2 regions of the Bacillus sp. NP247 genome follow, and region 1 is predicted to be linked to the other one. Evidence: a T-box and tRNA genes for the amino acid it is inferred to sense, from the RefSeq annotation. Region 1 holds a T-box; the other holds one or more tRNA genes.
What was found. The T-box of region 1 lies ahead of thrS (threonine--tRNA ligase). A T-box ahead of a tRNA ligase gene usually reads a tRNA of that ligase, here a tRNA-Thr.

Region 1 (15,859 bases):
GGAAATTACTCTTATAAAATGATGAAAACAGTCCAAACACATTTAACATTAAGCTTATCTATTTCACAGCCTGATGATGAAGAACTCATGGTTCCTCGTGACATTCTTATTAGTTATGTTACAGGGGCTCATATCGGAATGATTATGTCATGGTTAAAAAGAGGCATGATTTATACCCCGCATTTCATGGCAATGCAATTAACTCGCTTAATTATTTTAGGAGCCCATACTGCAGCAGGATTGGAAAGACCGTTTTAAAAATGGAAAAAGCGAAGGAAATTATCCTTCGCTTTTTTCTATTAATTAAATGTAATGTTATGTACAGCCTCTTTATCAAGACGTTTAATAACTTCTACAATTAACTTCACTGCGTTTTCATAATCATCACGATGTAACATCGCTGCATGAGAATGAATGTAGCGTGTCGCAATCGTAATTGCCATAGACGGAATACCATTTACAGAAATGTGAATTGCTCCTGCATCCGTTCCCCCGCCTGCTACAGAGTCATACTGATATGGAATTTGTAATTCATCAGCAACATCAACAACGAAATCACGTAAACCTGTATGACCAATAACAGAAGCATCATATAAAATGATCTGCGGTCCATCGCCCATTTTACTTTGTGCTTCTTTGGCTGTTACACCCGGTGTATCACCAGCAATACCTACATCTACTGCAAATGCGATATCTGGCTTAATGTAGTTTGCAGATGTTTTCGCACCACGAAGACCAACTTCTTCTTGTACAGTCCCAACGCCGTATACAACGTTCGGATGCTTTTCATCTTTTAATTGTTTTAATACGTCAATTGCAATTGCACAACCAATTCGGTTATCCCATGCTTTTGCAAGTAGCATTTTTTCATTCTTCATCACTTGGAATTCAAAGTACGGTACAACTTGATCTCCTGGTCTTACGCCCCACTCCATTGCTTCTTCTTGGCTAGAAGCACCAATATCGATGAACATATCTTTAATATCAACTGGCTTTTTACGAGCTTCTGGAGGCAAGATGTGCGGTGGTTTTGAACCAATTACACCTGTTACATCTCCTTTACGCGTTACAATTGTCACGCGCTGTGCAAGCATAACTTGCGACCACCAGCCACCAACCGTTTGGAAACGAAGGAAGCCTTTGTCATCAATTTGCGTAATCATAAAGCCAACTTCATCTAAATGACCTGCAACCATAATTTTCGGGCCGTTTTCTTCCCCAACTTTTTTCGCAACTAAACTTCCTAAATTATCAGTAGAAAGTTCATCTGCAAACGGCTCAATATATTTCTTCATTACTTCACGTGGTTCGCGCTCGTTACCCGCAATACCGCGTGCGTCTGTTAATTCTTTTAGCATTGTCAATGTCTCGTCTAATTTTGTCATTGCCAACACCCTCCTTTTTCTTCAGTCACTTTATTATACAAAAGGAAATTGAAATATTCAAAAATTAAATTAGTATCCTTGTGTTTGACGCTGATGATTTACTTCATTTTTATCTAAATATGCTTTTTCAATTTCTTCTTGTTCAAATTCAAGCGCTTGTCCAAGGCGAAGATAGCTTGTAAATAGTTCAATATAATTCGTAATAGAAGGTTGATCTGTAAAACGAATTACTTTCGCATATGTGTCTAAGAAAATTTCCACTTGTGTTTTATTCGTTTGCGCACATTTATAGAATAAGAAGTTTTTATCAATTCCTAAATCGATTCCGATTGATAAAATAAAATGTAAACCATCTACATATTCTTCTAATATTACTTCACGCTCTGACGCTGGTTTATTGCTCCAATATTTAAAACAACGTGTTTCATTTGCAAGTTCTCCAATTTCTACAAGAAGAGCTAACATTTTTTCTTTTAACAATTTCTTTGGTTGTAAGTCATGTTCTTTCACAATACGGTCATCTAATTCTTTTTGTAATTTAAATAGTTGTAGTAAGTCCATTCTATTATCCTCCTCCAACATCGCATTTTCCGCAACAATGTTGTTTCATCTCAAAGTTCATTATTATTTTTCGTTTCTAATTAACAAGTCAGCTACCTACATCTTTATAAAGATAGCTTGTCCTTAATTTGCAAATACGTTTCAATCATCACTCATAAATTGTTCACTTGATGAAAGTTCCATATCATCTTTCCATTATAGCAGTGTCGTTTCTACTAGGAAAGGTACACTTCCTCACGAATGAGTTCAAATAAAGTGAAACTTTAATCAGTGGGGGTTTTGTTCATCCCCCACTGATTATTAGCCCTCACCAATCGGGCGTTTACAGGCAGCAGGGCTTCCACCTAACTTCTTTGCTCCACCTGAATTTTGAGGTGGGAGTTTTACTGCCCGCAAATAGCGGGATAAAAAAAGTCAGGAGGATTCTCCTGACTTTATATATATACATTCTTTTATATCGCTATAGCTTTTATATTGATTTTGTCATATCGATAACGACACGTCCGTTAATCTTTCCTGCTTTCATGCAAAAGCCTCCTCGTTATCGTTACAAAAGCTTTTACAAGCACACCTTAATATACTAGATAGAAATAACTCATTTAATTGTGATGACACTAAGCGGGAAATTTCACAAGTTATTGAATCGTTATAATGAATACAAATAAAAAAACCTTAGAAGAAAGATCTTCTAAGGTTTTAAACAATTAGTTAATGTTGTTTTTTGCAACTGTTGCTAATTCAGCGAAAGCTTTTTCGTCATGAACAGCTAAGTCAGCAAGCATCTTGCGGTTAACTTCGATGCCAGCATTTTTTAAACCGTGCATTAAGCGGCTGTAAGAAAGACCATTCATACGAGCTGCTGCGTTGATACGTGTAATCCATAATTTACGGAAGTCACGTTTCTTTTGACGACGGTCACGGAATGCATACATTAGAGATTTCATAACCTGTTGGTTAGCAACCTTAAATAATGTACTCTTAGAACCGTAGTAACCTTTTGCTAATTTTATAACTTTTTTACGACGTTGACGAGTAACTGTACCACCTTTTACTCTTGGCATAATATTACCTCCTAGTTTGTTCTATATATCAGCCGAACTTATTTTAAGTTGTCAAGCATTTGACGAATGCGTTTGAAGTCACCAGCGCTAACTACACCAGCTTTACGTAGTTTACGTTTAGCTTTTGTAGATTTGTTAGCGAATAAATGGCTTGTGTAAGCGTGAGAACGCTTCAGTTTACCAGATCCAGTCTTTTTGAAACGCTTTGCAGCGCCGCGATGAGTTTTTTGTTTAGGCATAGGTATTTCCTCCTCTATCTATTACTTATCGTTTTTCGGTGCTAAAACTAAGAACATACTGCGTCCTTCCATTTTAGGCTTAGATTCAATTGTACTAACTTCAGCACAAGCTTCTGAGAAGCGATCTAAAACACGTTGACCGATTTCTTTATGAGTAATGGCACGTCCTTTAAAGCGAATTGACGCTTTAACCTTGTCGCCTTTCTCTAAAAACTTGACAGCATTACGAAGTTTTGTGTTAAAGTCATGTTCATCAATTGTTGGACTTAAACGAACTTCTTTCATGCTAATTACTTTTTGATTTTTGCGCTGTTCTTTTTCTTTCTTCTGTTGCTCAAAGCGGAATTTACCGTAGTCCATAATGCGGCATACTGGTGGTTTCGCATTTGGAGCAACCAATACTAAATCAAGATTAAGATTTGCAGCTAAGTCTAAAGCGTCATTACGAGACTTGATTCCAAGTTGATCGCCGTTTGCGCCAACTAAGCGTACTTCACGTGCACGAATTTGCTCGTTAATCATCATATCCTTGCTAATAGTAAGCCACCTCCAAGGTTTTCTTAGAATACGTTTTGTAATTGTAGAACCCGAACAAAAAAAGTGCGGGCATACGCACCCACACTTGTAATATCTCTAGTAAGAAATACATTTACCTGCTAACTGCGAATGCGTCCATCAGGTGAGAAGCGGGTGCTTCTACTTGTTCCAAAACCATATTCTATTATCCTTGATGAGTTTATCATAGGACATGACGTCTGTCAAGAAGACGCGATGTGTTTTACTAACAACAAGAAATATTGTAACAAACAACTAGCATACTTGCAATACTTTTTTATGATAAGTATTGCTTGGTTATTTTTTCTAGATTTTCTTTTTTATAATACATAAGAAAGCCGCGGTATACCGCGGCTCTTTCTTATCGTTTTCCTTCTACTTTAATCATGTCAACAAACGCATCTAATGCGATTGTTTCTGATTTTTGTTCACCATATTTACGTACGTTAACGCCATTTTCAGTAACTTCATTGTCACCTACTACAAGCATGTATGGAATCTTTTGCATTTGCGCTTCACGGATTTTGTAACCAATTTTCTCTTCACGAGTGTCTAATTCAACACGGATACCAGCACGTCGTAATTCATCTTGTACTTTCTTCGCATAGTCTAAATGTACTTGCGGAGAAACTGGAATTACTTGCGCCTGAACTGGAGCTAACCAAGTCGGGAATGCGCCTTTGTATTCTTCAATTAAGAAGGCTACGAAACGTTCCATAGTTGATACAACACCACGGTGAATTACAACTGGACGATGTTGTTTACCGTCTTCACCAACGTAAGCTAATTCAAAGCGTTCTGGAAGTAGGAAGTCTAATTGTACAGTTGAAAGTGTTTCGTCTTTTCCAAGAGCAGTACGAACTTGAACGTCAAGTTTTGGACCATAGAATGCCGCTTCACCTTCAGCTTCATAGTAATCAAGACCCATTTCATCCATAGCTTCTTTTAACATACCTTGTGCTTTTTCCCACATCTCATCATCAGCATAATACTTTTTAGTATCTGCTGGGTCACGATAAGATAGACGGAATGAATAGTTTTCTAAACCAAAATCTTTATACACTTCTAAAGTTAAGTTTACAACACGTTTTAACTCTTCTTTAATTTGATCTGGACGAACGAAAATGTGCGCATCGTTTAAAGTCATTCCGCGTACACGTTGTAATCCAGATAATGCTCCAGACATCTCATAGCGGTGCATTGTTCCAAGTTCCGCAATACGGATTGGTAATTCACGGTAGCTGTGAATATCATTTTTATAAACCATCATATGGTGAGGGCAGTTCATTGGACGAAGAACTAACTCTTCATTGTCCATTTCCATTGATGGGAACATGCCATCACGGTAATGGTTCCAGTGACCAGAAGTTTCATAAAGCTCTCTGCTTCCTAGTACTGGAGTGTATACGTGATCATAGCCTAAGCTTGCTTCTTTATCAACGATGTAACGCTCGATAATACGGCGAATTGTTGCACCTTTTGGTAACCAAAGTGGTAAACCTTGTCCTACTTTTTGGCTATTAGTAAATAGTTTTAACTCTTTACCTAGTTTACGGTGATCGCGCTCTTTCGCTTCTTCAAGCATACGTAAGTGCTCATCTAATTCTGCTTTCTTAACGAATGCAGTACCGTAAATACGTTGTAACATTTTATTATTGCTATCGCCGCGCCAGTAAGCCCCTGCAACGCTTAATAATTTAAACACTTTAATTTTCCCTGTAGATGGAAGGTGAACACCACGGCAAAGGTCGAAGAATTCGCCTTGCTCGTAAATTGAAATAACTGCATCTTCTGGAAGATCATTAATTAAATCTAATTTTAACTCATCGCCGATTTCTTCAAAGCGACGAAGTGCTTCTGCACGCGGTACTTCATGACGAACGATTTCTAAGTTCTCGTTCACAATTTTTTGCATTTCTTTTTCGATTTTCTTGAAGTCTTCAACTGTAATTGCTTCTTCCATATCAATATCGTAGTAGAAGCCATTTTCGATTACTGGGCCAATGCCAAGCTCAAGCTTAACATCTTTATATAAACGTTTTAACGCTTGTGCTAAAAGGTGGGCTGTTGAATGGCGTAGAATGTATAAGCCATCTTCAGAATCTAATGTAATAATAGAAACTGCACCATCTTCTTCGATTGGTGTAACAAGATCGATCATCTCATTGTTTAATTTTCCAGCCACAGCTTTTTTCTTTAAGCCTGGGCTAATAGAAGCTGCGATTTCTTCAGTTGTTACGCCTTTTGGAAACTCCTTCACAGCTCCATCAGGGAAAGTAATTTTAACTACATCTGCCATCACTGGTCACTCCTCTTTTTCTCAAAATAAAAAACACTCATCCCATAAAAAGGGACGAGTGTTGAATTCGTGGTTCCACCCTTGTTCCAATTAACATAATTGTTAATTGCTCAAGTTCAACATAACGGTGTTGTCCGTTAGCAATTACTAGAAAAATCGTTCACTGCTAAAGTTTAGAGGTGGTAAGTAATAATCCCGTACTAGGAAGCTCACACCCTAAGGCTTCCCTCTCTGAAAATCGTAGAAAACTACTCATGTCCTCATCATGACATTTCAATATATTTCATTTATGTAGGTAATTATATGCTCAAAAACTTAGAAAATCAAGGGCGTTACCTTTATTTTTTAAATTTTTCACGTTGCGCTCAAATTCATGTAATCCATGTAGTTGCACTCGTTCCTGAAACACATTTCGCAAAGTAATAATCATATTATGATCTTGTTCTTTCGTATATAAATAAATCTTTTTCGGCGAAATAGAAAGAAGTGGTGCAATTACTTTCGTATCGATATATACATCCTGTTTCTTTAATAATTCTTCATCTATATATTGAACCAATTTCTCCTGTTTTAAACGTCTACCTTTATCATCATAGAAAATAAAACTTTCATCAAAAACAAGATGTACACAGGACAAACGTGATTTCCGGCTCCTTACTTGTTGGCGAAGTGTCTCAATGAACATCTGATATTCCTGCTCCATCTTATACTCATCAATTGCAACTTCAGCAAGCTCACCTACCATTTCCCTATATGTACGAAGACGAAAACGAACGTATGATGAAAATGAGAATGAGAGCGGATCACAAAGCCAATCATTCAAAGACGACGCAATATAAGATTCAAATTTTTGGCGTGTTAAATCACGAGCTACTCCTTTTCTTCTTTCCTTTAAAATCTCATGTGCCATATGCAATATTTGATGACACTCTTCTTGTTCTTCATAAAAAAACTTTTCCTTTAAAATGGTATGAATCCATTCATTTTGTTTCACATTCATAATGAAATATAGTAATACTGGCAATAAAATCTTTTCAATATAATTCGATTCACATAATGGTATATGAATAATAACCTTTTGTTCGTTTAAATATACACTTGTTTCCTTATATAAGGATTCCGTTCTTTTCGTTAGTTGTCTGTATACGTGCACAGCATCATTTTTTTCTTCGAAGCAAATTTCAATCACTTTTGTCCCCCCTTTTATCCCCGCTCTAAAGGATTGCATCTATACGTTACAAATCCTATAAGAGTCCGATCTATGGAAGTTCACTCTTAGTAGAAATCTATCTCCCATCGTTAGAACATCCACTCGATATGGCTTGCTAATTTTATATATATTAAGGGAGGGAGAAAAAAATGATACAAGCTACTCTGAAAAAATGATTAAAATAAAGTGAAACTTTAATCAGTGGAGGTTTTGTCCATCCTCCACTGATTATTAGCCCGCACCAATCGGGCTTTTACGGGCAGTAAGGCTCCCACCTAACTTCTTTGCTTTACAGCCAAATTTTGAGGTGGGAGTCTTACTGCCCGCCAATAGCGGGATAAAAAAGAGCAAGCTTCTCAGCTCGCTCTTTACTTATTACGACGATTCTTCCCGCCAATTGGGATTGGCTTCGCTAAATATTTAATTCGTTCCATAATACGGGCCGCTTTCATCTCTTCTGCTTCACCGCGCTGTGTATACGTTAAATGATGTTCCAACTGTTTGAAATCAAAGTTAGATGTAAAGAACGTCGGTAAGTTTTCCAACATACGGAATTGCAAGATTGCACCGAGTACATCATCACGTACAAAACTTGACATCGCTTCTGCCCCGATATCATCTAACATTAATACTTGTACACGTTTGACAGCATCAATCTTTCCGCTAATCGAATTATCTTGAATCGAACTTTTGATTTCACGTAAAAATTCTGGGAAGTATACGAGCATCGAACTAATTTTCTTTCGCGCAAGCTCATTTGCAATTGCCCCTAAAAGATACGTTTTCCCTACACCAAATTTACCGTACAAATATAAACCTTGTGCTTTTTTACCTGGTTCGTATGTGTTTAAAAATTCATTCGTTGCACCTATTGCATCAATACGTGCATCTAAATCTGAAGGGTCTAAATTCTCCATAGTTGCCTGCAAAATGTCAACTGGCATATATACACTTTGAACGAGTTTTTCATATTTCTTTCTCTCATCATATGCTACTTTTCTAATACAACGATCGTATTGAATATCAATCATCTTACCTTGAATGACGAGCTTCGGCTCATATCCTTGTAGCATATTTTTACATGACCCTAAATCTGGACAATCCGCACACCCTACACTTTGTCCAATATATTCATATAACTTCACAAGACTTCGTTCAATCATAGAAGTCGTTACTTCACCTTTATGTTCGTCTATAAATTCTTTCACACGAGGGTGCGCCATCACTTCTGCCTTTAAGACTTCATATCTATTTTTAAAGTTTTTATTTTCCATTAATTTCGTAAATGAATTTTGAATATGCTCCATTTTCTCACCTCAAAGAGCGTTCATTTTCTTTTATTAATCACGCTTATATTTTTTCAATACTTCTTCTAATCGTTTCCGTTCATCTTCTAACGTACTTGCATCTTTTTTCGCACTTACGTCATTTTTTACAGGTGCTTTCTCTTCTTCTTTCGACTCTTCTTTAAGCCAATCTGGTACCATTTCTTTTCGCACTGTTTTCTTCGCTGTACGACCTTTTTTCTTCGTCTCAGCCCACTCTTGATATTGACGATTCTCTTCTTTCGCTAGCGCCATCGCCTCGCCTACTGTACCGACCTTTTTTCGCGCCCAATGTCCAGCAATCTTCTCGACATACGTTTTAGCAAGCTTCATATCTGAGCGTAGCATAACGTAATAAATAAGTACATTCACAACCCCTGGCGTTAACTTTTGGTTTATCATTACATCCTCAACGATTTGCAAGTCCGCTTTCGTCGCCTCTGCACCGCCTGAAATCTCTTTCAATAGTTGTTTTGGCGAGATTTCCTCTAACTGCTTCATTAGCATCTCTTCTTGTGTAGATGGCTCTTTCTCTTTCATTGTACGAGCAGCATGAGGTTGCACCCTTTCACTTAATACAGGTAGCGCTTGACCATTTTCAAATTGATACCAATCGCGTGCTCCCTTCCGAAGCCTTTCGATATCAATAGTTTGTATCTCTGTCACTGCGCCAAGAACGATATTTTGCATCGATAACACATCCACACCGTACACATAAGCGAGTGTAATGACACATTCTCGCACTTGATCTGTAATCGCCTTTTTAGGAACAAGCGCTGATAATCCGTCTACAAATAAAGAGAAATCAAAGAAATCATTCCAAACTTTCGGGGCATCCCCATTCTCGTTATTTGGCATAGTTGTCGTTTTCGGGATACGCAGTTCTTCTTGCGCATGTTCAAACTGACCTGGGTTGAACGAATCAAATATATCGTTGAAAGAGCGCGTAACATTTTCATAAGAAGCAAAATCGAATTCTTCTTCTAAGAAATATTGTTTTACTTGGTTGTATTTTGTCCGACTCAAGCGATTATATAAAAAGATACTTAAAACAATATCATCAAAAAACTGCTTCGGAGATAAAGGTGGTTGCAATTCATATATAAACATTCGAATATCTTTTTCTTTCTTAATATATACATTTAAAAGACCAATCGCTTCTAACTTTACTCGTTCCCCATATATTTCAGGAAGTTGCATTTGCATAGTCACCATAAGGGAGTGATGTGTATTCTCTTTTCCAAACACACGATCTTGCTCTAACTCTCCCCATAGCGTCATGTATAAGCTAAAAGCTCTACTACCTATTAACGGCTGATACAACATCGTTAATACTTTCCGGTCGTAATTATGTAACAACCCTTTCGCACTTACTTTATAACGATCAATCGGCAATAGCTCCATCCATGACTGTTTTTCCATTCTTGCTTTTCCTTTCTCTCATCCAATCTAACCTATATTTCACTCGTTCTATCTTTATTATATAATTTATCCCGCTATTTGCGGGCAGTAAGACTCCCACCTCAAAATTCGGCGAATGCGAGGAAGTTAGGTGGGAGATAACTTCCCGTAAATGCCCGATTGGTGAAGGCTAATAATCATTGGGGATGAACCCACCAATGATTAAAGTTTCACTTTATTAGCGAAAAAGAGCTATTAGCTTCCGCTTCTAGCTCTCTTATCTCGTTTACTTACAGTATATAAAGAGATTCCTTCTACTCTCTCTCTTTTTGCAGTATATCTTTTAATTCTTCAATAAATACATTTAAATCTTTAAATTGACGATACACAGAAGCAAAACGTACGTAAGCAACATCATCAATATCACGAAGTTCCTCCATAACAATTTCACCAATCATATCACTTTTCACTTCTGATATACCTAAGTTACGAAGTTCACGCTCCACACTTTGTGTTACTTCCTCTAGCTGCCTTAAAGATACAGGCCTTTTTTCACACGCTTTAATTAAACCGCGTAAAATTTTCTCTTTATTAAACTCTTCTCGTGTTCCTTCTTTTTTTACAACGATAAGAGGTGATTCTTCTACTCTTTCAAATGTCGTAAAGCGACTTAAACAACTTTCACACTCTCTTCTTCTTCGAATAGAGCGCCCCTCGTCTACCGGACGCGAATCTAACACTCTTGTTCCATTATGAAAACAGGATGGACAACGCAATTCATTCACTCCTTTACACTATAATCTTTATTCTTTCGCTACTCACCTACATGTGAAAATATATATACAATATTATATAACTCATTCTTCTATAATGACCACTCTAAGTTATTACATATCGTGATCCTGTTTTATATAAACTAAAAAAGAGGTGCATTATACACCTCTTTACATTTTAAATCAATTATGTTCTTTTTTAAAGAGCTTTTGTTTCTCTCTGCTTAATTTCGAAGCTACCAGTGCCTCGAGGAAGCTCGATGCTCTCACGCGTTTTCGCGTTTAAACCTTCTGCAATATATTCTGCAGCAACATTTGGATCAATACGATCCCCACAAGTATAAACATCAATACTTGCGTAACCGTGCTCCGGAAAGCTATGAATTGTTAAATGTGATTCCGAGATAATTACTACTCCACTTACACCTTGTGGTGCAAATTTATGAAAAGCAACCTCACGTACTTCAGCACCAGCTCTTAGTGCTGCATCCACAAATAATTGTTCAATATACGGCATGTCATTAAGCTTGTCGAAATCGCAATCCCAAAGTTCAGCAATCACGTGACGACCCATCGTATCCATAGTATCCATTCTACAGTTCCCCCTTGTAAATTTAATCTAACTGTTCGAATTGAAAACTAATTTGCAATTTGGCTTGCTCCACTACCACGGGGGAAAGTTAGTCCAGAGAGGTCCTAACCCTTTAAGTAGTGACTACGTACCTCAGCTCTTAAGTTTACGAGTGTTAGTATACTTTGTTTATTTTCATTTTGCAACAACAGTTTTTTCGATTTTCTGTCATATTTTCCTCTTTACTTTTCCCTAAAAAAAAGAAACGATTCACGAATGCAGTAATCCCAACGTTTCGTGGTATGTCCACTTTTTAAAATATACTTATATAATTTTTTTCCTTTTCAGAAAAAAATAAAAAAAGAGGGCAAATGTTCACTTGCCCTCCCTTTATTTCACTTAAATATGTTGAACATTTTCTTGTTTCGCTAATTCATCAACAACTAACGTTACAAGATCTACAACACGACGAGAGTAGCCCCACTCATTATCATACCAAGCAAGCACTTTCACTTTACGGTCACCCATTACCATTGTAGATAAACCATCAATAATAGCTGAGTGTGTATTTGTATTAAAGTCGATAGACACTAAAGGCTCTTCGCTGAATTCTACAATTCCTTTTAACGCACCGTTTGCAACAGTTTTGAACGCTTCATTAATATCTTCAACTGTTACATCACGTTTTACATCTACTACTAAGTCAACTAAAGACACGTTTGGTGTTGGTACACGAAGTGCCATACCATGAAGTTTTCCGTTTAAGTGTGGAAGAACTTTTGCTAGCGCTTTCGCAGCACCCGTCGTTGTCGGAATGATAGACTGTCCACAAGCACGTGCTCTTCTTAAATCTTTATGTGGGTTATCAATATTTTTTTGGTCATTTGTATAAGCGTGAACAGTTGTCATTAAGCCGTTTTCAATTCCGAACTGCTCATCTAACACCTTTACAACAGGTGCTAAACAGTTTGTTGTACAAGATGCATTTGAAATAACAGTATGTTTTGTAATATCTAATTGGTCTTCGTTCACACCAACTACAATAGTTACATCTTCATTTTTGCCAGGTGCTGTTAAAATAACTTTTTTCGCTCCAGCTTCAACATGAAGAATTGCTTTTTCTTTCGAATTAAATTTGCCAGTTGCTTCAATTACAACTTCAACACCTAGATCTTTCCAAGGCAATTCCTTTGGATCGCGGTTGTTTAAAAGGCGAATCATTTTCCCATCAACTAATAAATGATCTTCAAATGCTTCCACTGTTCCGTCAAACTTACCATGTACTGTATCATATTTAATTAGATGTGCTAACGTTTCGGATGGATAGCTTGCATTGATTGCCACAATTTCGAAAGCGCTTTCTTTTATTGCTTGACGAAATACCATTCTCCCAATACGTCCAAATCCATTAATTGCCACACGAGTCATAATATGTTATCCCCCTTGAATACGTTATACTATTTATCTCCAATCCCAATAATAGTATAACACAAAAAGGGGATATGTCACTAAGCATTTTCATTAATTTCACAATTTTTTAATCAATAATGTTCCATTCCTTCAAAATAGCAGCCAATTGTGTTTTCGTTTCCATAATTGTGCCATCATTATAAATCACTTCATCCGCCATCTTTATTTTTTCTTCTAGTGGCATTTGAGATTGAATACGCGCCGTTGCTTCTTCTTCTGAAAAACTATTCCGTTTCATTAAACGTTCTAATTGCGTATTCGGCGTAACCGCTACAACTAATACTCGATCAACGAGATTTGTTAATTTACTTTCAAACAAAAGAGGGATATCTAACACAACCGATTGCATACCTTCTTTTATGTATAACTCTTTTTGTGCATTCATTTCTTCTCGTACCGCAGGATGAACAATTTTGTTTAAGTGCAATCGCTTTTCTTCATTATAGAAAACAACACTTCCAAGCTTCGGACGATCAAGTTCTCCATCTTTTTGTAGTACTTCCGTTCCAAAGACTTCTACAATTTTGTTATATGCTGGTTTTCCTCGTTCTACAACTTCTCGCGCAATAATATCTGCATCAATAACTGGGATACTCATTTCACGAAACATTTTTGATACCGTACTTTTTCCGCTTGCAATGCCTCCTGTTAATCCAATTACTACTGTCATAACAATCCTCCTCATAATAAAAGGCGCGAAACTAATGTTCCACGCCCATACTTACATTTTCCAAATTCCAATAATAATTAGTAAAACCCCAGGCAGGAATGTAAATTTTTGTAACCATTTCATATTGGATAAAAACGTTCCAAGTTTCATTCCAATAAATAAAAACAAAGAACTCATAACCGCAACTAACAGCGCCATCATAGCAGGTGCATAACCTAATAAAGATGCACCAATTCCAGCACCAAACGAATCTATAGAAAGAGCGATACCGAGAAGTAGTGCTTCTCCTGCAGAGATGGTTCCTGATTTATCAAAATCCGCAACAGTCGGCTTCCGCAAAATTTGAATCACTAACCCTAGTGAAGCAATTTCTAATTTCCAAACCTTCTCCTCTTGCTTCGGTTCTTCTTTTTTATCACTTCGAAAAAATTGATATAATACCCAAATACCTATTCCAATAAGAACAAGCCCACCGATACGCGTTGCGATAACAGGTGAAAATATTTTCGCGATCATATGTCCAATTCCCATGGAAACGAGCATGACAGCTGCTGAACAGATCCCGATAATTATAATTGATCTTAGTGGAATTCTTACGCTCCTTAACCCATATGTTAGCCCCACACTACAGCTATCTAAGCTTAATGTAAAAGCTAATAAAATAAGAGATAAATAAAGGTACATCGGTAAGCTCCTCCCTTATACATAGCTCTGCTCTATGTATATGACAAATGCCTATCCGATGTTATCCCTTTTCTATATTCTAGGTTGGCAAATTGGGCAGTAATGTGTTCCCCTTCCGCCAACAACTGTTTTTTCTAATAGCGTACCGCAAGTCACACACGGTTCTCCTTTTTTCCCATATACATTTAGAAGTTCCTGGAACGAACCAATTTGTCCTTGCGAATTAATATACGTTCTAATTGTACTTCCGCCTCGCTTAACAGCTTCGCCTAGCGTTGTAACAATCGCCTCATAAATTCTTTCTACTTCTTCTTCTGTTAAAGATGCAGCTTCTCGTTCTGGATGAATTTGCGAACGGAATAATACTTCATCTACATATATATTTCCAAGTCCTACTAAAAGACGCTGATCTAATAATACGACTTTTATTTTGCGATTTGTCTTTTGCAATCTTTCTTGTAAGTACTGCGGTGTCAATTCAGCATCAAATGGCTCTGGTCCTAAATCAGCAAGAGGCATTTGAGCAAACTCTTCACCTTTCTTAAAGAGATGCATCGTACCAAACTTTCTCACATCTTTATAATGTAATTCAGTTCCATCTGTAAATAAGAAACGTACGTGTGTATGTTTATCAATTGGCTCATCCTCTTGATGAAGTAAAAACTTACCTTCCATACGCAAATGTGAAACAATTACATAGTTCGTTACATACAAAAGCAAAAACTTACCTCTTCGCTTTATATTCTCGATCATCTCGCCTCTTAGCATGTCTTTAAAGATTTCTGCATCGTCCGGTCGTTTCACTATTTTTGGATAGGTAACAATAACATCTTCAATCGTTTTTCCAGTTACAAGATTTTCAAGTGTCCGTCTAACATTTTCAACCTCTGGTAATTCTGGCATTTTATCACTTCCTTATTTCGCGTCGTACCAAGTTGGACCGTAAGAATAATCAACTTTTAACGGAACTGCTAGTTCAATTGCATGCTCCATTACTTCAGGTACAAGCTTCTCTAATTTTTCCACTTCTTCTTTTGGCGCTTCAAAGATCAATTCATCGTGTACTTGCAGAAGTAGGCGAGCTTGTAGGCCTTCTTCTTCTAAGCGATCCGCCATAATAATCATAGCCTTTTTAATAATATCCGCCGCACTACCTTGAATTGGTGTATTCATTGCTGTACGCTCTGCAAAGCTACGTAAATTAAAGTTACGGCTCGTAATTTCTGGAATGTAACGACGGCGATTTAATAACGTTGAAACATATCCTTTTTGCTTCGCATCTTTTACAATGTCAGCCATATATTCTTGTACTCCAGGGAAGCTTTCTAAATACCTTTCAATAAATTCCCCTGCCGCTTTTCTCGTGATTCCTAAGTTTTGCGAAAGACCGTAATCACTAATACCGTATACAATGCCGAAGTTTACAGCTTTTGCTTGTCGTCTCATATTAGATGTCACTTCATCTTTTCCAACACCGAATACATCCATAGCTGTTTTCGTATGAATATCCATGTCATGTTGGAACGCTTCAACTAAACCTTCATCTTTTGCAATGTGAGCAAGCACACGAAGTTCAATTTGTGAATAATCGGCTGCGTACATAATCCATCCTTCTTCTGAAGGAATAAACGCCTGACGAATCTTCCTTCCCTCTT
Region 2 (15,859 bases), 1.0 Mb from region 1:
TTACGTCATATCCAATTTGTTCAATTCTTTCAACTACCCCTGCATAACGGATCGCGCTTGGTCCCATATCAACCCCGCGACGCATCTGTCCTAAATCCATTGGAACGCCAATAACTGAGATTTCTTTTTTCATAGATAGTATCCCCCTTTTATGCCTTCACTAAATATTTTAAATCTTTTATATAGTCTGACTCAACTCGACATTTTTCTGCATGGATATACATTTTATTCACTTATATTTACGTTGGACTCCCAATTTTAAAACTGTTCTATGTATAAAGTTAACTTAATGAACCGACTAACTTTTCTATCAGCTAATATTTTTATCAGTGCTTTTCTCCATCACTACCTATAATTACACAAAATATCCTCAAATAAATGGATAAAAAAACACTTCTATATTTAGAAACGTTTTTCTGATGCTAGTTTCCACACTGCTGCAATATTTCTTGCTGCCATTTCGATATTCTCTTCTGCCGCTTTATATGCTTCTTCTAATGTCATTGGACTAGCCGTAATACTAAACACTGCATCAATTCCCTTTTCATAAATAATTGTATAATTCGGAGATACAGATCCACCAATAGCAATTACCGGAATATGACGACGTTTCGCCCGCTTCGCGACACCAACAGGAGCTTTTCCATATGCTGTTTGTTCATCTATTCTTCCCTCACCAGTTACAATAAGATCAGCACCCTCTATACACTTATCAAAATTTGTATAATCTAATACAATTTCAATCCCTTTTCTTAGCTGTCCCTTTAGTACTGCAACGACAGCGGCTCCCGTTCCTCCAGCTGCCCCCGCACCTGGTATTTCAGATACATCAAAAGACACATGTTGTTTAAGTATATTAGCATAATGTTTTAAATTCTCATCTAGCTCTTTCATCATCTCTACATTCGCACCTTTTTGTCTCGCAAATACAAAAGATGCCCCGCTCGGTCCAACTAACGGGTTATCTACATCACATGCCGCTTCTAATTTTATATCCTCCAGGCGTGAATCAATCCTAGAAAGGTCAACAGTGGTTATCAAATGCAATGTCCCTCCAGAGGGTTCTATTACCTCACCTTTCCTATTTATAAATCTTGCGCCTAAGGCAGATAGCATACCAGCCCCACCATCATTTGTAGCACTTCCTCCAAGCCCTAAAATAATGTGTTTAGTTCCTTGATCTAATGCATGTAATATAACTTCGCCTGTCCCTTTTGTCGTTGTAATAAGTGGGTTTCTCTTTTCAATTGGAACGTGTTGTAACCCCGATGCTGCTGCCATTTCAATAAATGCCGTCTTCTTATCCTTAGACATACCATAAAAAGCTTGCACGCTCTCTCCAAGCGGCCCTGTCACATTAAGTGATATAATTCTCCCCATTGTAGCACCAACAAGAGATTCAACCGTTCCTTCGCCCCCATCTCCAATTGGTACTTTAACATACTCTGCTTTAGGAAAAATTGCTGCAAAGCCTCTTTCAATAGCTTCACATACCTCTATAGCTTTCAGGCTTTCTTTATATGAATCCGATGCAATAACAACCTTCATAGTTACCTCCTCCTTATTCAATCCTTTTTTTTATTTTAAACGATATACGGAAAAGTTGCCTTTTCGAGTGGAATTTAAACACAAAAAAAGCTCACATCATTTGATGTAAGCTTTCCCTATTTATATGGAGCCTAGCGGGATCGAACCGCTGACCTCCTGCGTGCAAGGCAGGCGCTCTCCCAGCTGAGCTAAGGCCCCGTAGTAATAAAGCGGAAGACGGGATTCGAACCCGCGACCCCAACCTTGGCAAGGTTGTATTCTACCACTGAACTACTTCCGCGAAAATGGTGAGCCATGAAGGATTCGAACCTTCGACCCTCTGATTAAAAGTCAGATGCTCTACCAACTGAGCTAATGGCTCGTAAATGGCTGGGCTAGCTGGATTCGAACCAGCGCATGACGGAGTCAAAGTCCGTTGCCTTACCGCTTGGCTATAGCCCATTAATATTTACTAGTATGGTTATCTTCTCAAAAAAATAAACCCTCTCAGGTTATTTTAAAGAAAATGGTGGAGGGGGGCAGATTCGAACTGCCGAACCCGAAGGAGCGGATTTACAGTCCGCCGCGTTTAGCCACTTCGCTACCCCTCCGACATTTAAACATATATGGTGGAGGATGACGGGATCGAACCGCCGACCCCCTGCTTGTAAGGCAGGTGCTCTCCCAGCTGAGCTAATCCTCCAAAAGTGGTGACCCGTACGGGATTCGAACCCGTGTTACCGCCGTGAAAGGGCGGTGTCTTAACCACTTGACCAACGGGCCAAAAAAATTCAAAAATTTTCCCAAGCTTCCAACCGGGCTTGAACCGGTGACCTCTTCCTTACCATGGAAGTACTCTACCAGCTGAGCTATGGAAGCATAATGGCTCCGCAGGTAGGAATCGAACCTACGACCGATCGGTTAACAGCCGATAGCTCTACCGCTGAGCTACTGCGGAATAATATAAGCCTGGCAACGTCCTACTCTCACAGGGACAAGGTCCCAACTACCATCGGCGCTAGAGAGCTTAACTTCCGTGTTCGGTATGGGAACGGGTGTGACCTCTCTGCCATCATTACCAGACTTTTATCATTATGTACATTCTTTTCAGAATGTCAAAAGGAATTTTAAATATATATTCCTTCAAAACTAGATAACATTTGCTTCATATTATATGGTTAAGTCCTCGATCTATTAGTATTCGTCAGCTCCACATGTCACCATGCTTCCACCTCGAACCTATCAACCTGATCATCTTTCAGGGATCTTACTAGCTTACGCTATGGGAAATCTCATCTTGAGGGGGGCTTCATGCTTAGATGCTTTCAGCACTTATCCCTTCCGCACATAGCTACCCAGCTATGCCCTTGGCAGAACAACTGGTACACCAGCGGTGCGTCCATCCCGGTCCTCTCGTACTAAGGACAGCTCCTCTCAAATTTCCTACGCCCACGACGGATAGGGACCGAACTGTCTCACGACGTTCTGAACCCAGCTCGCGTACCGCTTTAATGGGCGAACAGCCCAACCCTTGGGACCGACTACAGCCCCAGGATGCGATGAGCCGACATCGAGGTGCCAAACCTCCCCGTCGATGTGGACTCTTGGGGGAGATAAGCCTGTTATCCCCGGGGTAGCTTTTATCCGTTGAGCGATGGCCCTTCCATGCGGAACCACCGGATCACTAAGCCCGACTTTCGTCCCTGCTCGACTTGTAGGTCTCGCAGTCAAGCTCCCTTATGCCTTTGCACTCTACGAATGATTTCCAACCATTCTGAGGGAACCTTTGGGCGCCTCCGTTACACTTTAGGAGGCGACCGCCCCAGTCAAACTGCCCACCTGACACTGTCTCCCGGGTCGATAAGACCCGTAGGTTAGAATTTCAATACAGTCAGGGCGGTATCCCACCAGCGCCTCCACCGAAGCTAGCGCTCCGGTTTCAATGGCTCCCGCCTATCCTGTACAAACTGTACCAAAATTCAATATCAGGCTACAGTAAAGCTCCACGGGGTCTTTCCGTCCTGTCGCGGGTAACCTGCATCTTCACAGGTACTATAATTTCACCGAGTCTCTGGTTGAGACAGTGCCCAAATCGTTACACCTTTCGTGCGGGTCGGAACTTACCCGACAAGGAATTTCGCTACCTTAGGACCGTTATAGTTACGGCCGCCGTTTACTGGGGCTTCAGTTCAGAGCTTCGCTTACGCTAACCCCTCTCCTTAACCTTCCAGCACCGGGCAGGTGTCAGCCCCTATACTTCGCCTTACGGCTTCGCAGAGACCTGTGTTTTTGCTAAACAGTCGCTTGGGCCTATTCACTGCGGCTTTCCGTTAAGAAAGCACCCCTTCTCCCGAAGTTACGGGGTCATTTTGCCGAGTTCCTTAACCAGAGTTCTCTCGCACACCTTAGGATTCTCTCCTCGCCTACCTGTGTCGGTTTGCGGTACAGGCACCTTTTATCTCGCTAGAAGCTTTTCTTGGCAGCGGGGAATCAAAGACTTCGCTCCATAAGGAGCTTCCCCATCACAGCTCAGCCTTCACGATAAGCGGATTTGCCTACTTATCAGCCTAACTGCTTGGACGTGCACAACCAATCGCACGCTTCTTCTATCCTTCTGCGTCCCTCCATTGCTCAAACGATAAAGAGGTGGTACAGGAATATCAACCTGTTGTCCATCGCCTACGCCTGTCGGCCTCGGCTTAGGTCCTGACTAACCCTGAGCGGACGAGCCTTCCTCAGGAAACCTTAGGCATTCGGTGGACGGGATTCTCACCCGTCTTTCGCTACTCATACCGGCATTCTCACTTCTAAGCGCTCCACCAGTCCTTCCGGTCTGACTTCACTGCACTTAGAACGCTCCCCTACCACTGATACCATTGGTATCAATTCGCAGCTTCGGTGGTGTATTTAGCCCCGGTACATTTTCGGCGCAGAGTCACTCGACTAGTGAGCTATTACGCACTCTTTAAATGGTGGCTGCTTCTGAGCCAACATCCTAGTTGTCTAAGCAACTCCACATCCTTTTCCACTTAATACACACTTTGGGACCTTAGCTGGCGATCTGGGCTGTTTCCCTCTTGACTACGGATCTTATCACTCGCAGTCTGACTCCTAAGGATAAGTCATTGGCATTCGGAGTTTGACTGAATTCGGTAATCCGATGAGGACCCCTAGTTCAATCAGTGCTCTACCTCCAAGACTCTTACACTTAAGGCTAGCCCTAAAGCTATTTCGGGGAGAACCAGCTATCTCCAGGTTCGATTGGAATTTCTCCGCTACCCACACCTCATCCCCGCACTTTTCAACGTGCGTGGGTTCGGGCCTCCATTCAGTGTTACCTGAACTTCACCCTGGACATGGGTAGATCACCTGGTTTCGGGTCTACGACCACGTACTAAACGCCCTATTCAGACTCGCTTTCGCTGCGGCTCCGCCTCTTCAGCTTAACCTCGCACGGGATCGTAACTCGCCGGTTCATTCTACAAAAGGCACGCCATCACCCATTAACGGGCTCTGACTATTTGTAGGCACACGGTTTCAGGATCTCTTTCACTCCCCTTCCGGGGTGCTTTTCACCTTTCCCTCACGGTACTGGTTCACTATCGATCACTAGGGAGTATTTAGCCTTGGGAGATGGTCCTCCCAGATTCCGACGGAATTTCACGTGTTCCGCCGTACTCAGGATACATTCAAGAGAGAACGAAGTTTCGACTACGGGGTTGTTACCCTCTGTGACGGACCTTTCCAGGTCGCTTCGTCTACCTCGTTCCTTTGTAACTCCGTATAGAATGTCCTACAACCCCAAGAGGCAAGCCTCTTGGTTTGGGCTAGATTCCGTTTCGCTCGCCGCTACTCAGGAAATCGCATTTGCTTTCTCTTCCTCCAGGTACTTAGATGTTTCAGTTCCCTGGGTCTGTCTTCCATACCCTATGTATTCAGGTAAGGATACCATACCATTACGTATAGTGGGTTTCCCCATTCGGAAATCTTCGGATCAAAGCTTACTTACAGCTCCCCGAAGCATATCGGCGTTAGTCCCGTCCTTCATCGACTCCTAATGTCAAGGCATCCACCGTGCGCCCTTTCTAACTTAACCAAACTAAAATTAAAAAAATATGAGCTACACTGTTATCTAGTTTTCAAAGAACATACATTTAAACTTGAGAGATAGTTCTCTCAAAACTGAACGAAACGAAACAAGTCAACGTTTATTGATGAACTGCGTTCATCAATTCTCCATAGAAAGGAGGTGATCCAGCCGCACCTTCCGATACGGCTACCTTGTTACGACTTCACCCCAATCATCTGTCCCACCTTAGGCGGCTGGCTCCATAAAGGTTACCCCACCGACTTCGGGTGTTACAAACTCTCGTGGTGTGACGGGCGGTGTGTACAAGGCCCGGGAACGTATTCACCGCGGCATGCTGATCCGCGATTACTAGCGATTCCAGCTTCATGTAGGCGAGTTGCAGCCTACAATCCGAACTGAGAACGGTTTTATGAGATTAGCTCCACCTCGCGGTCTTGCAGCTCTTTGTACCGTCCATTGTAGCACGTGTGTAGCCCAGGTCATAAGGGGCATGATGATTTGACGTCATCCCCACCTTCCTCCGGTTTGTCACCGGCAGTCACCTTAGAGTGCCCAACTTAATGATGGCAACTAAGATCAAGGGTTGCGCTCGTTGCGGGACTTAACCCAACATCTCACGACACGAGCTGACGACAACCATGCACCACCTGTCACTCTGCTCCCGAAGGAGAAGCTCTATCTCTAGAGTTTTCAGAGGATGTCAAGACCTGGTAAGGTTCTTCGCGTTGCTTCGAATTAAACCACATGCTCCACCGCTTGTGCGGGCCCCCGTCAATTCCTTTGAGTTTCAGCCTTGCGGCCGTACTCCCCAGGCGGAGTGCTTAATGCGTTAACTTCAGCACTAAAGGGCGGAAACCCTCTAACACTTAGCACTCATCGTTTACGGCGTGGACTACCAGGGTATCTAATCCTGTTTGCTCCCCACGCTTTCGCGCCTCAGTGTCAGTTACAGACCAGAAAGTCGCCTTCGCCACTGGTGTTCCTCCATATCTCTACGCATTTCACCGCTACACATGGAATTCCACTTTCCTCTTCTGCACTCAAGTCTCCCAGTTTCCAATGACCCTCCACGGTTGAGCCGTGGGCTTTCACATCAGACTTAAGAAACCACCTGCGCGCGCTTTACGCCCAATAATTCCGGATAACGCTTGCCACCTACGTATTACCGCGGCTGCTGGCACGTAGTTAGCCGTGGCTTTCTGGTTAGGTACCGTCAAGGTGCCAGCTTATTCAACTAGCACTTGTTCTTCCCTAACAACAGAGTTTTACGACCCGAAAGCCTTCATCACTCACGCGGCGTTGCTCCGTCAGACTTTCGTCCATTGCGGAAGATTCCCTACTGCTGCCTCCCGTAGGAGTCTGGGCCGTGTCTCAGTCCCAGTGTGGCCGATCACCCTCTCAGGTCGGCTACGCATCGTTGCCTTGGTGAGCCGTTACCTCACCAACTAGCTAATGCGACGCGGGTCCATCCATAAGTGACAGCCGAAGCCGCCTTTCAATTTCGAACCATGCAGTTCAAAATATTATCCGGTATTAGCCCCGGTTTCCCGGAGTTATCCCAGTCTTATGGGCAGGTTACCCACGTGTTACTCACCCGTCCGCCGCTAACTTCATAAGAGCAAGCTCTTAATCCATTCGCTCGACTTGCATGTATTAGGCACGCCGCCAGCGTTCATCCTGAGCCAGGATCAAACTCTCCAATAAAGTTAGTTTGTCTAGCATCTAAAAATAAAAATTGACGTTCACGTTGTTTGTTTCGTTCAGTTTTCAAAGAACTTCTTTGTCGCTCATTTGCGACTTCCTTATGTTAACATCTTCATTTTTCGATGTCAACTAAGTTTTTCAATTTCTTTTTTGCCGTTTTCTGCGTTTCTGCATCAGCGACGTTTATTAATTTATCATATACTTACTCCTAACGTCAATAATTTTAATAAAAAAATCTTTTTCTTACATAACGAATACATTCTTCCCTATTAGCAACCCTCCGAAATAAACAAAAAATGATTTTATACCTTTCTTCCATCGCCTTTTTTACAACGCTATGTATACGCTCATCTTCAAAATCAAATAAAAGTTCCTCTAACTCTCTCTTCAGTATGTATTCCATTTCTTTTCTTTCTTCCTTCGTCAACATAATCCCAAGCAAATTATCACCCCAATAACTCCTTACATTTATCGATAAACGCCCCACTCATTTTCAAATATCAATAATGTATCATCAAAAAACAAAATTCTATCACTCATTATATCCACCACTTACGATATTAATCCCTTGTTCTCTTTTTTTAATTTAAAGCATATATGTAACTGAAAAGGATTGGACAAAGGGGCGTAATATTATGTTTTTCTTTTTTATTACGAGTAAAAGAACATTTAAACACATTAGCTTAATAGTCGTACTTTCCTTATTTACAGCATGGCTACTCTTTTTAAAAACATATTCACATGAATCTGCTTTTTCAACTGCTACCGGCCCTAAGGTGATTTACAAAGGGGACACTGCAAAAAAACAAGTTGCATTCACGTTTGACATTAGTTGGGGAGACCAAAAAGCTATTCCAATCCTTAATACACTCAAAGAAAGAGAAATTAAGAATGCAACCTTCTTTCTCTCTGCTGCATGGGCTGAAAGACACCCTGATATTGTCGAACGCATCATGAAAGATGGACATGAAATTGGTAGTATGGGCTATAATTACACATCCTACACTTCATTAGAAGCAAATGAAATAAGACGAGATCTTTTGCGGGCACAAGATGTTTTTACGAAACTTGGCGTAAAACAAGTCAAGCTATTACGTCCACCTAGTGGCGATTTTAACAAAACGACTCTTAAAATAGCGGAATCACTCGGATACACCCTCGTTCATTGGAGTAACAATTCAAATGACTGGAAAAATCCCGGCGTAAATAAAATCGTTTCCACGGTCTCTAGCAATTTAAAGGGTGGAGATATTGTCCTATTACATGCTTCTGATTCTGCCCTTCAAACAAATAAGGCTTTACCATTACTCTTACAAAAATTAAAGAGCGACGGATATGAACAAACATCTGTATCACAACTTATTTCCAACACAAGTACAAAAAGTGAAGATATTAAATAGTTCCTTTCTACACGATTCTTCACACATAAAAAGCTCTGCTATCTTTCGTTAAGATAGCAGAGCTTTTTTATCCTAGTATTTACAGACGATAAGAATCTGGATAATTAAAAATCCACTCTCCTCATTAAACTGACTTACTCTTTTGTCCAATTAAACGATGCAATACAAGTAACTGATATGCATTACATAATAGAAGTGGTATCACCATTAAATATAACCAATCTGTATCATTAATCCGGAGCGCTGGTACCCATTCAAGAATTGTTACAACAACCATAAAGAACAGAGCGGGAACAAATGCTTTTTTATTCGTTTCTTTACTCTTTATATAAGCGACAATTGCCCCAAACACAAATAGCACCCCAGCAACAAGTATGTTATTCCCTAATGAAATTTCTCCATTTGCAATAAGTACTGACCTTAAATAAACGAAATCAAACAATACAAACGCAATAAAGAAAAGTTGCACTGCATTCCATAAAGAAGATGACCGAAACACCCCTAATCCAAAACGATGGATCGTTAAATACGCAAAGAACCCCATTTGACTTATAACACTAAAAATAAACCCTACACCCATCAACCAAAAAGAAATTGCTAAAATCTCTTTTCCGTCGAAATTTTGAAAAAATTTAGCGTACTTGTCCCACTCTAAAACAAAACCAATAAAGACTGTGCTAATCCCACCAAGAAACAACGTCGTAAAAAATAGTCGTACCCACTTGCGGCTATTCACAACACATCCCCCATTATTCTTATATTTCTAATTAAATTGTATCAATGACAATTTCAAAAAGCTAGCCATGTTCATGTATAAATTCCTTAAAGAGATTTATATTAAAAAAAGAGAACTTTGCTGAAAGGAGCTCCAACTTATGAAACGGATGCTGCTCGTTTTGATTTCTTCTTTTCTATTTATAGCACTAGTGGCATGTGCACAAGGAAAAGAAGCAAAATCTGAACTTGATTATGATCAAACAAAAAAAATGATTGTTGATATTTTAAAAACCGATCAAGGAAAAAAAGCGATCCAAGATGTATTAACTGATGAAAAAATGAAACAAGCACTCATACTAGATGAAACAGTAGTAAAGAAAACGATTGAAGATGCGATGGTATCTGAAAAAGGGCAACAATTCTGGGAAAAGCTCTTTAAAGACCCTGAGTTCTCATCGAAATTTGCTAAAAGTATGGGAAAAGAACAAACAAACTTAATGAAAACTTTACTAAAAGATCCTGAATACCAATCAGGTGTTATAGAGATTATGAAAAATCCTGAAGTAGAGAAAATTATGTTACAAACAATGAAGAGTAAAGAATATCGTCAATATTTACAACAAGTACTAACCGAAACCGCTGAAAGTCCACTCTTCCAAGCTAAAATGATCGACATCATTAGTAAAGGTGTACAAAAAGCCGAAAAAGGCGGATCTGATAAAAAAGGCGGCGAAGGCGGTTCTCAAGGTGGGAACAAAGAGCAACAATAAAAATTACAGTAATGAGTGGACAATATATACATTGTCCACTCATTACTACTTTATTTTTGTGTAACAGCTGTTTTATCAATAACCTTCTCAGCTATCGCACGATAAATGAGACCCGTTGTATGTGTATCTTCATATACTGACGGCGCAAAGTCTTCTTTATTCCAATCAGGTTGCTGAAGTGGAATTCGGCCCAGTACATCCGTTTGGAGTTCCGTAGCTAGTTTGTCTCCTCCGCCTCTTCCAAACACATACTCTTTCTCACCAGTTGCTTTACTTTCAAAGTATGCCATATTTTCAACGACACCAAGAATGCTATGTTCTGTACGTAAAGCCATTGCTCCAGCGCGTGCTGCTACAAATGCTGCTGTTGGGTGCGGCGTTGTTACAATAATCTCTTTACAAGACGGCAACATCGAATGCACATCTAACGCAACATCACCTGTACCTGGTGGTAAATCTAATACTAGGTAATCTAAATCACCCCATTCTACTTCTGTGAAAAAGTGATTTAACATTTTCCCAAGCATAGGACCCCTCCAAATAACAGGTGCATTATCTTCTACAAAGAATCCCATTGAGATTACTTTCACACCTAGACGCTCCACTGGTATTATCTTATCACCTCTTACGATTGGACGTTTTTCTATACCCATCATATCCGGTACACTAAAACCGTAAATATCCGCATCAATGATACCAACCTTTTTTCCTAAACGAGCTAAAGCAATTGCAAGGTTAACAGAAACAGTCGATTTCCCTACTCCACCTTTTCCACTTGCCACTGCTAAAAATGTTGTATTTGAGTTCGGTGATAATAAGGATTCACTTTTCTCTTCCTCTTGCGGTGGTGCAAACTGAGCTAATTCCTCTTCTGTAAATTCTGCAAAACGAAGTCCAACTGTTGCTGCTCCAAGTTCCTTTACTAACTTTACAATTCCAGACTGCAACTGCATTTGTTCCGCTGTACCTGTCTTTACAATTGCAATTTTAACACTTACATGTTCCTTCTCCGGCTTGACTGTTACCTCTTTAATTGCATTTGTTTCTTTTAACGTTTTATGTATAAACGGATCTACAATCCCTTCCAATGCTTCCACTACCTGCTCTTTCGTTACCATAATTAGCCCAGCCCCCTGTATGAAAAATAACGTAATGTTAATTAAATTTATCTCTCTTTATCTTTGAAATAAATGCGTTTACATTTCCAGTATAACATATTTTCGGAAAACTTCGTTAACGAGAGAAACTCGAAAAATCCTCCTTATTCTGGAGGATTTCCTTTTTCCGTAAAATAACGTAATATACCACGATATATTGCAGCGGCTACTTTTTGCTGGTATTTCTCCGAATTTAACATATATCTTTCATTCACGTTCGATAAAAAGCCAGCCTCAATTAAAGCACCTGGTTTTTTGGCATACTTCAATAAATACACGTGAGGAATTGTTTTAGCAGAACGATTCGTATTTTCTAAGCTTGTTCTCAATTCAGCTTGTATAAATTTCGCAGCCCGTTCATTTTCAATCGAAGAACGGTAGTAGAACGTTTGTGCGCCCTTAGATCCACTACTAGTTAGGGCATTTAAATGAATACTCGCAAAAAAGTCTACATCAGGCTTATTAATGATTTCAACACGCTTTTTTAAATCCTCTGCTTTACGTCTACTATATGACTTTGTATCTTTATTAGCTAAATCATAATCTCCTTCACGCGTTAAAATGACTAAAGCGCCTTGTTCTTGTAAATAATCTTGTACCTTTTTTGTAATCTCAAGCGTAATATCTTTTTCTACAATATCCTTTCCACCAACAGCCCCTCCGTCTGGCCCACCATGCCCAGCATCTAGTACAATCACTTTCCCTGATAAGGGTAAATTCCAAGCTCGCCACGATTTTGTAATTTGAAATTCTTGTTTAACTAAAAAAAACAAAACAACCGCAGCGAGCGCAAAAGAGATAATTCGAATTCTCTTCATACCTTTCCTCCTCCAGCTAGTCCCTCTAATTACTTATATGGGACAAGAGGAAAGTTTATGCTTGTCTTAGTGTAGCTTTAATCGATATCTTCTTTCGCCTTTTTCATACCCTTCCTGCCACCACAAGCCGATAAACTGCTGGCAAGATTCAAAAAGCAATTCCTCGTCTTGCAACTTAATTTCGCGTATAGTCATACTCGTTAAAAATTGAAATAATGTTTCAGTTAATTGTTGCTCTTCTTCTAAAGCCCTATATTTCACATCAAAGAATGATTCACCATGATAACCAAATTTACTGTATCTCGCTCCTAATAAATAAGATTCTATCCCTAATTCAATACAATAATCTTCATACTGACGATGAAGTTCTTGCATCTGAAAGGCATCACGAATATTTGAACGCAATGTTTTTAATGATAATTCTCGCAGCATCTTCCGCTCGTATTTTAACTGCTTTTCTTTTTGCTTTTCTTGTAAGTTGACAATGACATTCATAGTACTTATAAACCTCCCTAATACGTATTAGTCTAAACTTCTAAAGAAGAAGCATACGCAGGACGTTAGCACTAAAATATTCCAAGCTACAAAAATTACAAAAGAAGAATTAAACATAAAAAAACCCCAACCAAAATGGTTGGGGTTTGAAGTTCGCAAAAATTAACGTTTTGAGAACTGAGGTGCACGACGTGCGCCTTTAAGACCGTATTTTTTACGCTCTTTCATACGTGCGTCACGAGTTAATAGACCTGCACGTTTTAGTGTTAGACGGTATTCTGGATCAGCTTTTAATAAAGCGCGAGAAATACCGTGACGAATAGCACCAGCTTGACCAGTGTATCCACCACCATTTACGTTTACAAGTACATCGTAGTTACCTAAAGTTTCTGTTGCAACTAGAGGTTGTTTCACTACTTCACGTAATGCAGCAAATGGGATATAGTTTTCAAAATCACGACCGTTAATGATAACGCGTCCTTCGCCTGGAACTAGGCGTACGCGCGCTACTGAACTCTTACGACGTCCAGTGCCATAGTATTGAACCTGTGCCAAAGTAAGCCCTCCTTTAATTAATTATCCGCGAAGTTCGTAAACTTCTGGTTGTTGTGCTTGGTGTGGATGCTCTGCTCCAGCATACACGTTTAATTTCTTAGACACTTGACGTCCTAAACGTCCTTTTGGAAGCATGCCTTTAATTGCAAGCTCTAACATTTGTACAGGGTAGTTTGTACGCATTTCTAGAGCTGTTCTTTGCTTAAGTCCACCTGGGTGGTTAGTGTGACGGTAGTAAATTTTATCGTTTAATTTATTACCTGTTAAATGAATTTTCTCAGCGTTAATAATAATTACATGATCACCCGTGTCAACGTGTGGTGTAAATGTAGGTTTGTGTTTACCACGTAAAATGGATGCTACTTCAGTAGATAGGCGACCTAAAGTTTGACCTTCAGCATCAACCACATACCATTTACGCTCAACTTCGTTAGCTTTTGCCATAAAAGTCGTACGCATGTGTTTCCCTCCTCGTTATCTTTTCCATAGAAAAAATCTATTGTTTATCTTAAACACGATTTCCTTCCGGGGCTAATCGTGGTTTTAGAAACAATACCATATGTTATGATATACTTTTGCGTTTCTAATGTCAAGCAAATGTTACACCAGGATTAGTTGTTATAGTTTACCTGCCATAAGTAAAGTCCATGACCTGGAGCCATCTTTCCAGCAAACTGGCGATTTTGTTTCGCTAAAATCTCTGGAATGCTATCAGGGTCAAGCTTTCCTTGTCCTACGTTAAGTAACGTACCAAGAATAATTCTGACCATATTATATAAAAATCCATTACCAACAAAACGAAAAATTAATTCATCATCTTGCTCAATTAACTCGATTTCATAAATTGTTCGCACTTTATCTTTTTTGTCAGTTTTTGCCGAACAAAAAGAAGTAAAGTCATGCGTTCCAATAAAATAAGGAATCGCTTTTCTTATAGCTTTTATTTCGAGCGGATATGGATATTGATATGCGTAATTTCTACGGAATACATCCGCAGTCTTTGATACTAATACACGATAACGATATTCTTTTCTCTCGACACCGTAACGTGCATGAAATTCTTCTGTTTTCTTCTCTACCTGCCTGATAACAATATCATCCGGCAACATTGTATTTAAAGCATTACTCCATTGCCACTCTTCAAGAGACAATGGTGTATCAAAGTGTATCACTTGTCCTTTGGCGTGAACGGTAGAATCCGTTCTGCCTGATGCCTGCACACGAACAAGTTCTCCTTTATGCAACTTCTGCAATGCTTTCTCTATTTCTTGTTGAACAGTACGATGCTGTGGTTGAATTTGGTAACCACAAAAATGAATGCCATCATATGCAACTGTACATTTTATTCTATCCATTTCTCTATTCTCCATTACGACCGCACCCATGCCAAAATACAAGCTAAACAAAGTAAGCTTACAATTGTTACTGTATCACTTATTTTCCAGCGTAGTTGCCTAAATTTAGTACGTCCTTCGCCACTTCGATATCCACGAGCTTCCATCGCAATCGCTAAGTCCTCTGCACGCTTAAAAGCACTGATAAATAGGGGAACGAGTAGTGAGATAATAGCTTTCATCCTATCTTTTATCGGTCCTCCAGCAAAATCAATACCACGTGACGCCTGCGCTTTCATAATTTTACTCGTTTCATCCATTAATGTGGGGATAAATCGAAGAGAAATTGACATCATTAATGCGATTTCATGAACAGGAACTTTCATACGCTTCAACGGCTTTAATAACGTCTCTAAACCATCTGTAATCTCAATTGGTGTCGTTGTTAACGTTAATAACGTCGTCATTAAAATAATAACGAAAAATCGTATAGAAATGTAGATTCCTTGCTCTAATCCTTTTTCATGTATCGAAAACCAACCAAGCTGGAATAGTACTTCCCCTTCTTTATTTGTAAAAATATGCAGGAAAAATGTAAAAAGAAAAATCCATAAAATTGGTTTTAAGCCCGAAAGTACATAACGAATCGGCACTTTTGCAAAAAATAAAGCAATGAGTGCATATAAAAATAAAAATCCATATGAAATCGCATTATTTGCTAAGAAAACAACAAATACATATAAAAAGACAATCAACAGCTTCGTACGAGGATCAAGTTGATGAATGAGTGACTGACCTGGAATGTATCTCCCAATAATCAACTGCTGCATGATTCATGACCACCTTTTCGTAACACCTGTACAACTTCATGAGTAAGATCCTCTAAAGATAAGGTAGCCTTCGAAATTGAAATACCAAACTTCTCTTCAATTGCACGTTTATACTTTAAAGACATTGGAAGATCCACACCGATTTGTTCTAATTCATCAGCATGTGAAAATACTTCCTCTGCTCTTCCTTGCAAAAAGACCGTTCCTTTATGCATGACTACTATTTGATCTGCATACTTAGCGGCATCCTCCATATTATGGGTGACAAGAATAACTGTAAGCCCCTGTTCCTTATGCAAATTGTAAAACATCTCCATGAGCTCGTGCTGTCCTTTCGGATCAAGCCCTGCTGTAGGTTCATCTAATACAAGCACTTCGGGTTCCATCGCAAGTACGCCTGCTATTGCAACACGCCTCATTTGCCCACCGCTTAATTCAAACGGGGAACGTGCTAATAACTCT

Region 2: it encodes a tRNA-Thr, which carries the amino acid that the T-box ahead of thrS (threonine--tRNA ligase) is inferred to sense. The anticodon was not compared.

Annotation. Positions count from the first base shown of each region.
Region 1 is NZ_CP076653.1:1,803,029-1,818,887, forward strand. Features, by position in the region: gene KPL75_RS09480 (TetR/AcrR family transcriptional regulator) at 1-258, shown strand, start outside; gene KPL75_RS09485 (M42 family metallopeptidase) at 300-1,385, opposite strand; gene KPL75_RS09490 (dUTP diphosphatase) at 1,455-1,946, opposite strand; gene rplT (50S ribosomal protein L20) at 2,651-3,007, opposite strand; gene rpmI (50S ribosomal protein L35) at 3,046-3,246, opposite strand; gene infC (translation initiation factor IF-3) at 3,268-3,771, opposite strand; ribosomal protein L20 leader region at 3,835-3,954, opposite strand; gene thrS (threonine--tRNA ligase) at 4,163-6,100, opposite strand; T-box leader at 6,148-6,376, opposite strand; gene ytxC (putative sporulation protein YtxC) at 6,408-7,289, opposite strand; gene dnaI (primosomal protein DnaI) at 7,679-8,617, opposite strand; gene KPL75_RS09525 (replication initiation and membrane attachment family protein) at 8,651-10,057, opposite strand; gene nrdR (transcriptional regulator NrdR) at 10,351-10,812, opposite strand; gene speD (adenosylmethionine decarboxylase) at 11,009-11,392, opposite strand; gene KPL75_RS09540 (glyceraldehyde-3-phosphate dehydrogenase) at 11,780-12,808, opposite strand; gene coaE (dephospho-CoA kinase) at 12,918-13,520, opposite strand; gene ytaF (sporulation membrane protein YtaF) at 13,572-14,204, opposite strand; gene mutM (DNA-formamidopyrimidine glycosylase) at 14,277-15,107, opposite strand; gene polA (DNA polymerase I) at 15,120-15,859, opposite strand, start outside.
Region 2 is NZ_CP076653.1:2,813,510-2,829,368, reverse strand. Features, by position in the region: gene rocF (arginase) at 1-133, opposite strand, end outside; gene KPL75_RS14975 (glycerate kinase) at 403-1,548, opposite strand; tRNA gene KPL75_RS14970 (tRNA-Ala) at 1,674-1,746, opposite strand; tRNA gene KPL75_RS14965 (tRNA-Gly) at 1,757-1,828, opposite strand; tRNA gene KPL75_RS14960 (tRNA-Lys) at 1,834-1,909, opposite strand; tRNA gene KPL75_RS14955 (tRNA-Gln) at 1,915-1,989, opposite strand; tRNA gene KPL75_RS14950 (tRNA-Tyr) at 2,055-2,138, opposite strand; tRNA gene KPL75_RS14945 (tRNA-Val) at 2,155-2,230, opposite strand; tRNA gene KPL75_RS14940 (tRNA-Glu) at 2,236-2,310, opposite strand; tRNA gene KPL75_RS14935 (tRNA-Thr) at 2,334-2,406, opposite strand; tRNA gene KPL75_RS14930 (tRNA-Asn) at 2,411-2,485, opposite strand; rRNA gene rrf (5S ribosomal RNA) at 2,495-2,610, opposite strand; rRNA gene KPL75_RS14920 (23S ribosomal RNA) at 2,702-5,623, opposite strand; rRNA gene KPL75_RS14915 (16S ribosomal RNA) at 5,770-7,321, opposite strand; gene KPL75_RS14910 (hypothetical protein) at 7,545-7,763, opposite strand; gene pdaB (polysaccharide deacetylase family sporulation protein PdaB) at 7,957-8,721, shown strand; gene kbaA (KinB signaling pathway activation protein KbaA) at 8,846-9,457, opposite strand; gene gerD (spore germination lipoprotein GerD) at 9,597-10,208, shown strand; gene KPL75_RS14890 (Mrp/NBP35 family ATP-binding protein) at 10,259-11,326, opposite strand; gene cwlD (N-acetylmuramoyl-L-alanine amidase CwlD) at 11,470-12,183, opposite strand; gene KPL75_RS14880 (DUF2521 family protein) at 12,250-12,678, opposite strand; gene rpsI (30S ribosomal protein S9) at 12,841-13,233, opposite strand; gene rplM (50S ribosomal protein L13) at 13,255-13,692, opposite strand; gene truA (tRNA pseudouridine(38-40) synthase TruA) at 13,845-14,588, opposite strand; gene KPL75_RS14860 (energy-coupling factor transporter transmembrane component T family protein) at 14,603-15,397, opposite strand; gene KPL75_RS14855 (energy-coupling factor ABC transporter ATP-binding protein) at 15,385-15,859, opposite strand, start outside.